DNA from 4 places in the Paenibacillus crassostreae genome. Region 4 is predicted to be linked to each of the others. Evidence: riboswitches for the same ligand, from Rfam matches in the RefSeq annotation. Region 4 holds a riboswitch; each other region holds the start of a gene.
What was found. A riboswitch is a leader RNA that binds a small molecule or an ion and turns the genes downstream of it on or off. The one in region 4 is predicted to bind thiamine pyrophosphate.
Positions count from the first base shown of each region.

Region 1: another riboswitch for thiamine pyrophosphate. It lies ahead of LPB68_RS19265 (thiamine phosphate synthase); the one in region 4 lies ahead of LPB68_RS09805 (ABC transporter substrate-binding protein).
Region 2: another riboswitch for thiamine pyrophosphate. It lies ahead of LPB68_RS17500 (ABC transporter ATP-binding protein); the one in region 4 lies ahead of LPB68_RS09805 (ABC transporter substrate-binding protein).
Region 3: another riboswitch for thiamine pyrophosphate. It lies ahead of thiC (phosphomethylpyrimidine synthase ThiC); the one in region 4 lies ahead of LPB68_RS09805 (ABC transporter substrate-binding protein).

Region 1 covers NZ_CP017770.1:4,167,341-4,169,544, reverse strand. The annotation lists gene thiO (glycine oxidase ThiO) at 1-264, opposite strand, end outside; gene LPB68_RS19265 (thiamine phosphate synthase) at 341-946, opposite strand; TPP riboswitch at 1,088-1,192, opposite strand; gene LPB68_RS19260 (HXXEE domain-containing protein) at 1,304-1,837, opposite strand; gene LPB68_RS19255 (immunity 53 family protein) at 1,873-2,160, opposite strand; gene LPB68_RS19250 (AAC(3) family N-acetyltransferase) at 2,182-2,204, opposite strand, start outside.
Region 2 covers NZ_CP017770.1:3,799,818-3,802,021, reverse strand. The annotation lists gene qoxC (cytochrome aa3 quinol oxidase subunit III) at 1-273, shown strand, start outside; gene qoxD (cytochrome aa3 quinol oxidase subunit IV) at 275-565, shown strand; gene LPB68_RS17505 (DUF6953 family protein) at 680-916, shown strand; TPP riboswitch at 996-1,099, shown strand; gene LPB68_RS17500 (ABC transporter ATP-binding protein) at 1,123-1,968, shown strand; gene LPB68_RS17495 (ABC transporter permease) at 1,949-2,204, shown strand, end outside.
Region 3 covers NZ_CP017770.1:2,462,964-2,465,167, reverse strand. The annotation lists gene LPB68_RS11460 (YwhD family protein) at 1-479, shown strand, start outside; TPP riboswitch at 533-642, shown strand; gene thiC (phosphomethylpyrimidine synthase ThiC) at 834-2,204, shown strand, end outside.
Region 4 covers NZ_CP017770.1:2,088,798-2,091,001, reverse strand. The annotation lists gene LPB68_RS09805 (ABC transporter substrate-binding protein) at 1-1,003, opposite strand, end outside; TPP riboswitch at 1,114-1,224, opposite strand; gene LPB68_RS09800 (pyridoxamine 5'-phosphate oxidase family protein) at 1,373-1,789, shown strand; gene LPB68_RS09795 (glycoside hydrolase family 65 protein) at 1,871-2,204, opposite strand, start outside.

The DNA.
Region 1 (2,204 bases), 2.1 Mb from region 4:
AATATCTATTCCGGTTAATTCTTTCAGATCCATTGCGAGCTGTGGAAATAATGCCCGGCTGGCACGCGCCATATCATACATAGGCCCAGCCTCAGTAATTTCCGCTTGCACTGCAAGCATTCCTGCTGCCGCATTCGATGCTTGGCTTCCTAGACGATCTCGTTCCAATAGAATAACTTTCATCCCTCTTGCTGACATATAATAAGCGATCGAACTTCCTATCACTCCCCCACCCACTATAATGACATCCGCTTTTCTCACCATGACGAATACCCTCCTAAAAGTTTTTGTGCATGTACATCTTGAGTAACCTCGAAAAACTAGCATCGGAAGCATTTGATTAAATGTCTAAAGCATCGCGGTAATTCTTCGCTGACTGTAATGGGTTGTCTGCAGCTGTAATTCCAGATAGGACTGCAATCCCTGCTGCTCCAGTTACCATAATCTGCTGCACATTTTCAGGTTTAATCCCACCAATCGCGATGACTGGAACACGCACTCTTTTTACAACTTCTTCTAATGCCTTCGTTCCTCTGGCTAGCTGTCCTGGCTTAGAATCTGTTGGGAATATATGTCCATATATTAGATAATCAGCCCCTTGATAACTCATCTGTTCTGCTTCTTGAACATCATGAACTGAACGTCCTATACGCATATTGGCGAAAGCATTTCTGACTGCCCACACCTCCAAGCTTTGGTAGTTTAACTGAACACCCCCTACGCCAGACGCGCATGCTACATCAACTCGGTCGTTAATAATCACTTTACTAAGAGGTACTCCACTCGTTCTTAAAGCCATCACTCCCTTCCATAACTCCAGTGCCTGACTCGTTTTCTCCCGCAAGTGAAAGGCTGTCACATAGGGATGAATAAGTGCCGCTACCCTTGCAAAGTGTTCTAACTCAGACTGACCATTCGAAATCACATGCAATTCTCGCACCCTCATTACACTCCCTTCCATTTTTTCTTCAGACACATTACTGAATTATCAGAAAAAACAAAAAGCCACCTTCAGCATAGAAGGCGGCCTAATATCAATAGTTCATAGAATGCAGACAAATAAATGTACACAAAGCTATCATAACTAAATCTTTCAAGCTCACTTCCCTACGCTGGTATAATCCAGATCAGGTTCAAAGGGTTTGGAATCAAACACATCCGTCTCAGCTAAATAGCACCCCTAGTGATCAATCGTATTCAATTGAATCCATATTAACACATAAATGGGAACAATGACATTCCCAATCTAACAAAACTTTATTACTTACTGTATATACAGGACGTTGCTGTTTGCAGTAGCAGATCATTCTCGGATCACGAACTTACCTACCTTATGTCCTAGTAGCACTAGCGGAAGTACAAATAGTCCTGTCGGTGCATATCGCAACACCTCTTGTAGGGTAACTAGATCTTCGTTGATCATTCTATAAAACAAATATCCCGAATAAGGTAAGATCATGATTAGCGCTGTCACTACTCCCGGAGTGTACGATTTCACAACCAAGGATTGTGCTACATGAGTAAATACATGGACCAACATCAGGGCATTACACCCAACGAATAGAACATAGTGATTCTGCTCAACTGCCCAATAAGTTATGGGTATAAAAACGATGAACTCCACGAAGACAGCAACCGCAAACTGAGATGATTTCACTTCTGACATGTTCTTGACTAATTTCCTCGCAATCATTGGTATGAACCTATTAATTCTAGGGAAGTTCTTCTTCATCCAGGATTCAACAAATATGATTTCTTCTAGATCATGGATCATAAATACCGCTAGAAATAACCACATCAAGGATTCTATCGACAGGAAAGAGTCAGTTAAACCCATTGCAAATCATCTCCTGATCCTTTGACTTCCTTGCGTTAACCTTCTGCCCATTCTTTAAAAAGGTGGATCATTTCTTCTAAATTTCTTAATCCGCCCGCACCTTCAAACTGTCCATCTTTGATCCAGCATCTTACCCAATCATGATCATCCCGATCTATAATGATCTCATTTAATTCCTTCCCCGCTAATTCAGTCTCAAGTATTGGTACCGTTACTCTCCACCCAGGGGTATCGATCGATTCGATCTTTATTACATGAATATGCTCCCATGCATCATCACAATGACTCTCGTACCAATCTTCTAACCACTTCAAATCACTCATCTACCTCATCCTTCTTCCTTGTTAGTTATCAAATAGCTGTTTCA
Region 2 (2,204 bases), 1.7 Mb from region 4:
ATAGAAATTTCAGAATTCTTTACCTATGTACATGAAGGTGCCACTTTATCGACTAGCGCATTCGTATCCGCATTATTCGTGTTATTAGGAACGCATGGTGCTCACGTAGGATTTGGTCTGTTGTGGGGAATAGCAATATTAATTCAAGTCAAGAGACAGGGCTTAACGTTAGCTACTACTAACAAGTCCTTTATATTCTCTCTTTACTGGCATTTCCTAGACGTCGTTTGGATCTTTATCTTTAGCTTCGTTTACTTGAAAGGACTGATGTGACATGATAAGACAGTTATTTCCAATTCGCCATGTAATCGGCTATCTTTCATCCCTCGTCCTTTCTGCTGTTGCCTTAACCGTCCTGCTCGACATTCCCATTGCTTCTAAAATTGGAATTCTAACGGTAACGGCCATTATTCAGGCCTCACTACAGCTATTTGTATTTATGCATATTAATGAATTAGCTAGTACCAAGAAGGAACTTTACATTAATATTGCCTATGCATTATTCGTGGGTCTAGTCACCATTTTCGGTTCCTTATTCATCTTCATCTGGGGCTGGTATAGTTAATAAGAATGTTACAATAATAAAAAATGCAGCTAACCTACTTTTTAGGCTAAGCTGCATTTTTTATTGTACTCGCTTATCTACTGAGGTAATATCAATGTACAAGGAGTGATCAACATGGAATGGTCAGCAGATCAAATTGCCGAGTGGATGTATAACGAAGTAAAGTCCTCTGGCAAATTACTACAAACCGAAGCAGTTACTCATATTTCAGAACATTTCGGTGAACAGTATATATACGTTAATGAACATGGTAATTCATCCATTGCAAAGGATGTTAAAAAGGCTTTTAAGAAATTACATGGTGGAAGAGCTGCTTGGGATCGAGACAGCTTCTACTGGTATTGGACTTAACCCTTCGAATAAAAAAATATTATACATATTTTTGTAAGTTATGTTATATTAGATGCATTATAAATTTAATAAGACCTTTGTATTTCACTAGGGGAGTCTAACGACTGAGATGGAACTTGAAGTTCCGGACCCTTGGAACCTGATCTGGATTATACCAGCGGAGGGAAGTGGAACGGAATCCTTTCGCTCACGCAGTTATTGCTTGAATGGAATTTTCGGCCCAATTATTCCCTTACGGAATGGTTGGGTCTTATTTGTTTACAGAAAGTGAGGAGTTGATAGCGATTTTCTCATTACATGATTTAAATTTCTCTTTTACTCAAACATGTAGTACACCTTTGATTCAAGGATTATCTATGGATGTACGTGCAGGGGAGTTCGTATCACTAATTGGAATTAGCGGTTCGGGTAAGAGTACTCTCCTCAAGCTTATTGCCGGACTCCTGGCGCCTCTTAGCGGAGACATACGAATACATGGTGAAAAGGTACAATATCGGTTAGGAAAAGCAGCCTACATGCCTCAAAAGGATCTACTGTTACCCTGGAGAACCGTTCTAGACAATTGCCTACTACCTTGGGAACTTAATCAGCAACCTAACCGTGGTGATAAAAAGGACTTTATTACAAAAATCCAAGTAGCTTTAAAACAGTTTGGACTTGATAATCATGAACAATCCTATCCCAATGAATTATCTGGTGGCATGCGACAACGTGTTGCTCTTCTAAGAACACTTCTAACAGGGCAAGACCTGTTGTTATTGGATGAACCCTTTGGCTCACTTGACGCCATGACAAAGAGAGAGATGCATCGCTGGCTATTGGAGATATGGGAGGATCTGAAAAAAACAGTTCTCTTCATCACGCATGATCTAGAAGAAGCCATTCTATTAAGTGATCGAATCTATATTATGGCCAAAGATAGTACTCAGGGTGTAGAAGAGATCATTGTCGATTTGCCTAGACCTAGACATTATGAAATGAACTATAACCCTCAATTTATACAATTGAGACGGGATTTGGAGCGACAATTACATGAGAAGACCACTTTCTAAACGCTGGGTACACGATTATGGATGGTTTCTACTACTTGTACTACTGCTCATCATTACTTGGGAATCAGTAGTTCGTCTTGATTGGGTACATTCCTTCATTATTCCTGCCCCCACATCCATTGCACTTGCGTTATATGAGAACAGATATCTCTTAATTGGAAGACATTTAATCGCTACTTTAGAGGAAATTGCCGTAGGTTTTATGCTATCCGTTAGTCTCGGAGTTCTACTTGCTG
Region 3 (2,204 bases), 370 kb from region 4:
AACAGATTGCCCTGAATATTGTAAGTAGCAAAAGTAAACATACAGGTTTTGGAGCGGGCTCGATTGACCTAAACAGTGTATCACCTGTCATCATTGACCAAGGTGAAGCTAAGGTGGATGTCGGTGCGATTCATGCGAAGAGTAAAGTGGAGAAAGGGATTAAATTCTCTATGAACCGTGAGGATGTTCCTAATGGTCGTCAAGTATGGGTAGTCTGGGTGGCGGTAGATCGTACACCAGAAGGTCAACTCTATGGTGGAGCGACAGCTTGCGAGATGTGGATCGATACAGAAGCGCGTAGAGGATATAAAATTCTGGCAGATCACGTTAATAAGCTGGATGCAGCCTTAAAGCGTAAGATTATATTGGATGAATTGAATGTAGGGGAGAAGAGAGCGCTCAAGAACCTGCTGATTACCCGTAATGAAGAGTGGTGGGAAGCTTCTTCTGAGGAATTGAAAAAAGCGTTAGAAGTTTAATCCAAATAATTTACTTGATTTTCACGACTATGTTGATATACAATATTTAACAATTAAATAGTAACGGGAGCTTGGTGTGCCAGGCTGAGAGGATAGAATATAACTATCGACCGTCAAACCTGATCTGGGTAATGCCAGCGGAGGAATTGGAGTTCTATTTGTGTACTTAAAGACTGCCTCTTTCTTAGATGCAGTCTTTTTTAAATATAAGAAAGTATAAGTTTTACGCTATACTTTATGTCTTATATTTCTCGCTTAAACACTTACCGTCCTTATAAGGACGCCGAAGGCGTTTATGCTTGGCACATAGAATTTGCTCCGCTTGATCAAATCACCTTACTAGGAGGATATGAAATGTCAAGCGAAATGAAGAAGAGTGAAATCAACCTGTCGGCTTTTCCGGGAAGTAAAAAAGTTTATGTAAAGGGTTCGCGTACAGACATTCAAGTACCAATGCGTGAGATAACGCTCAGTACGACTCGGGGATTATCTGGAGAAGAGCAGAATGCACCTGTACGTGTCTATGATACCAGCGGTGCTTATACTGACTCGGAGATTCATACTGACATACGCTTAGGGTTGCAACCGAATCGTTTAGCTTGGATTGAGGGACGGGGAGACGTAGAGGCATATGAAGGCAGAACGGTACAACCTGAAGATAATGGACAAACACGAGGCGAATCTTTAGCGGAAGTGTTTCCAGCTCTACAGCGACAACCCTTAAGAGCAAGAAGGGCTAGAAATGTGACTCAAATGCATTACGCGCGTAAGGGTCTGATCACAACAGAAATGGAGTACGTCGCTATCCGGGAGAACGTTACACCGGAATTTGTCAGAGATGAGGTTGCTCGGGGGAGGGCGATCATCCCAGCTAACATCAATCACCCCGAAAGCGAGCCCATGATCATTGGGCGTAACTTCCTAGTGAAGATTAACGCAAACATAGGGAATTCAGCTGTGACTTCTTCCATAGAGGAAGAAGTCGAAAAGATGAGGTGGGCTACCCGTTGGGGTGCAGATAATATTATGGATCTGTCCACAGGCAAGAATATTCATACAACTCGAGAATGGATTATTCGCAATTCTCCGGTTCCTATTGGTACGGTACCCATATATCAAGCTTTAGAAAAGGTAAATGGCAAAGCCGAGGATTTGACGTGGGAAGTGTATAGAGATACCTTAATCGAGCAAGCAGAACAGGGTGTGGATTATTTCACAATCCATGCAGGCGTGTTACTTCGATATATTCCATTGACCGCTAATCGGATGACAGGGATTGTATCCCGAGGTGGGTCAATAATGGCTGCATGGTGTCTTGCTCACCATCAAGAGAACTTTCTCTATACGCATTTTGAGGATATCTGTGAAATTATGAAAATGTACGATGTCTCTTTTTCATTAGGAGATGGTCTGCGTCCAGGATCTATCGCAGATGCAAATGATGAGGCACAATTCGCGGAACTGGCAACACTGGGTGAATTGACGAGTATCGCTTGGAAGCATGATGTTCAGGTGATGGTAGAAGGTCCTGGTCATGTACCCATGCATTTAATAAAAGAAAATATGGATAAGCAGCTTGAAATCTGTAAAGAGGCCCCTTTTTATACATTGGGACCCCTAACGACAGATATTGCACCAGGTTATGATCATATCACCTCTGCCATTGGAGCGGCGATGATTGGTTGGTTTGGAACTGCTATGCTCTGTTATGTCACACCGAAGGAA
Region 4 (2,204 bases):
TTGATTTATCCAAAAGGTTATGACTTAACATCCAATTGGTATAATTTTGCCATACGGAAGCTTTTTGTTCACCCCAACGAGGAGCATCATCTGTATAACGTGGACTAAGCCATTTCTGACTTGCTAAGACTAGATCCTTGTCTAACTCAGGAACGGAGGCAATAAGAATATTGGCAGCTTCTTCTGGATTATTTATAGCTAGTTGATAGCCTTTAGCTGTTGCCTTAAGGAAGGATTTTATGAGTTCAGGATCCTCCTGGATCTGCTTCTCGTTCGTGACAATAACAGGTGTATAATAATCTAGCTCATCAGAATAATCTTTAACATATAGCATATCGAGTGGTTCATTGCGAAGTTCGGCTTCAATACCTGTCCATGCATAGAAGATCCATGCGAAATCGATATCACGTTTAACCGCTGTGAAGAAATCAGCATTACCCATATTGATCATACTAACCTCTGAGACATTCGCATCTTCAGCCTCCATGATGGAACCCATCACGGCTTCTTCTACAGGTGAGCCCCATCCACCATAGTTTTTACCTTCAAAATCCTTAGGTGATTTAATATTGCGGTCTACAGGTGCTGCGAAACCGGAAGTATTATGTTGGATAATTGCTGCGATAGAGACCAGCGGGACATCTTGTGTTCTTGCTTGTGTCACGCTCTCTTGATACCCGATTCCGAAGGGAACAGTCCCTGAGGCAACCATCGTATCAGCGCCACCTTCACCCGGTTGAATGATCTCTACGTTCAATCCTTCCTCTTCATAATATCCCTGATCCTTCGCTACATAAAGTCCAGTGTGATTCGTATTAGGCGTCCAGTCCAACACAATTTTAACATCTTTTAACGGCTTGGACTCTGTTGACGTTCCTTCTGTTGTAGATTTGGACTGATTACTAGGCTTTGAAGCCTGGTCATTCTGGTTACTCCCGCAACCAACTACTACAATTAATAGCAAGCTGATTAGAAGTGAAGTTATTCCTTTCCGGTTTCTCATTCTTCTTTCTCTCTCCTTTGGTGGACCATGAGCTAAATAAGTCCTATTTGTATTCGACAAAAAAAGCGTCCCGTAATCGGGACGCATGTAGGCGCAATATAGATATGGCTGTATCATATCGGTTACGTTCCTACGCTGGCATTATCCAGATCAGGTATAAGGGTCAGTGTCTAGAGGGACACAATCTCAGCCAGCCAATTCCAGCACCCCTGGTACATATAAAGTTAAGCGTTTCTATATGAATTATAATCCACTACGGTGATAGTGTCCAGTAGGCACTTGTTCAAGGGACGGTTTATAAGTAAGATGGTGGGCATAATAAATGATATGAAATTGATTCCTAGTAAAAGAAAGGTGAATAATAGACCTATGGAAAAAACAATGATTGAGCAAGAAATAACAAAGATTTTAGACCGAAATAAGATTTGTTCATTGGCTACGATTGAAGGAAATAAACCGAAACAGAGATATATGGTACTGTTTAATGAAGGTTTGAGCCTACATTTGGCGACCGATCTGAGAACACATAAAGTAGAAGAACTGAAGAATAATCCTAATATATCCTTGCTTCTCGGGTATGAAATCGGTGGAACAAAAGATAGTTTGGAGATCGAAGGTACCTGTTCAATCAGTACGAATGATAGTTTAAAGGAAAAAGTCTGGAATGATGATTTGAAAGAGTGGTTCGACGGACCAAAGGATCCCAATTATGGCATTCTTGACGTTCACATTACACGTATTCTTTATCAAGAAAAGGGTGGTAAGCAAAGGGAATGGATCGCATGAAGTATTATACATAGTAAGTCGAACGAGAAAGACCCCCACATCCCGCGATCGCGGAGTATGGGGGTCTTCTAATATAGGCTATTAAATACTGATTTGGATGTGGCTCAATCCATTAACCGTATAATCATTTCCATAAACATTGACATTTGCTGGTGCTTCCGTCTCGTTCAAAACGGTCACATCGTGTTCGCTAACTGTAACTTTTAGGCGAGAACTACGGAACATCACTTTGAATGAGAAGGATTTCCAATGACCAGGATTGAATGGATTTAAATGTAGAACGCCATTCTGAACACGTAGTCCCCCAAAACCATGAACAACAGACATCCAAGTACCAGCCATACTTGTTGTATGACAGCCATCTTCCGTATCGTTATTATAGTTGTCTAGATCTAGGCGAGAAGTACGTAGATAC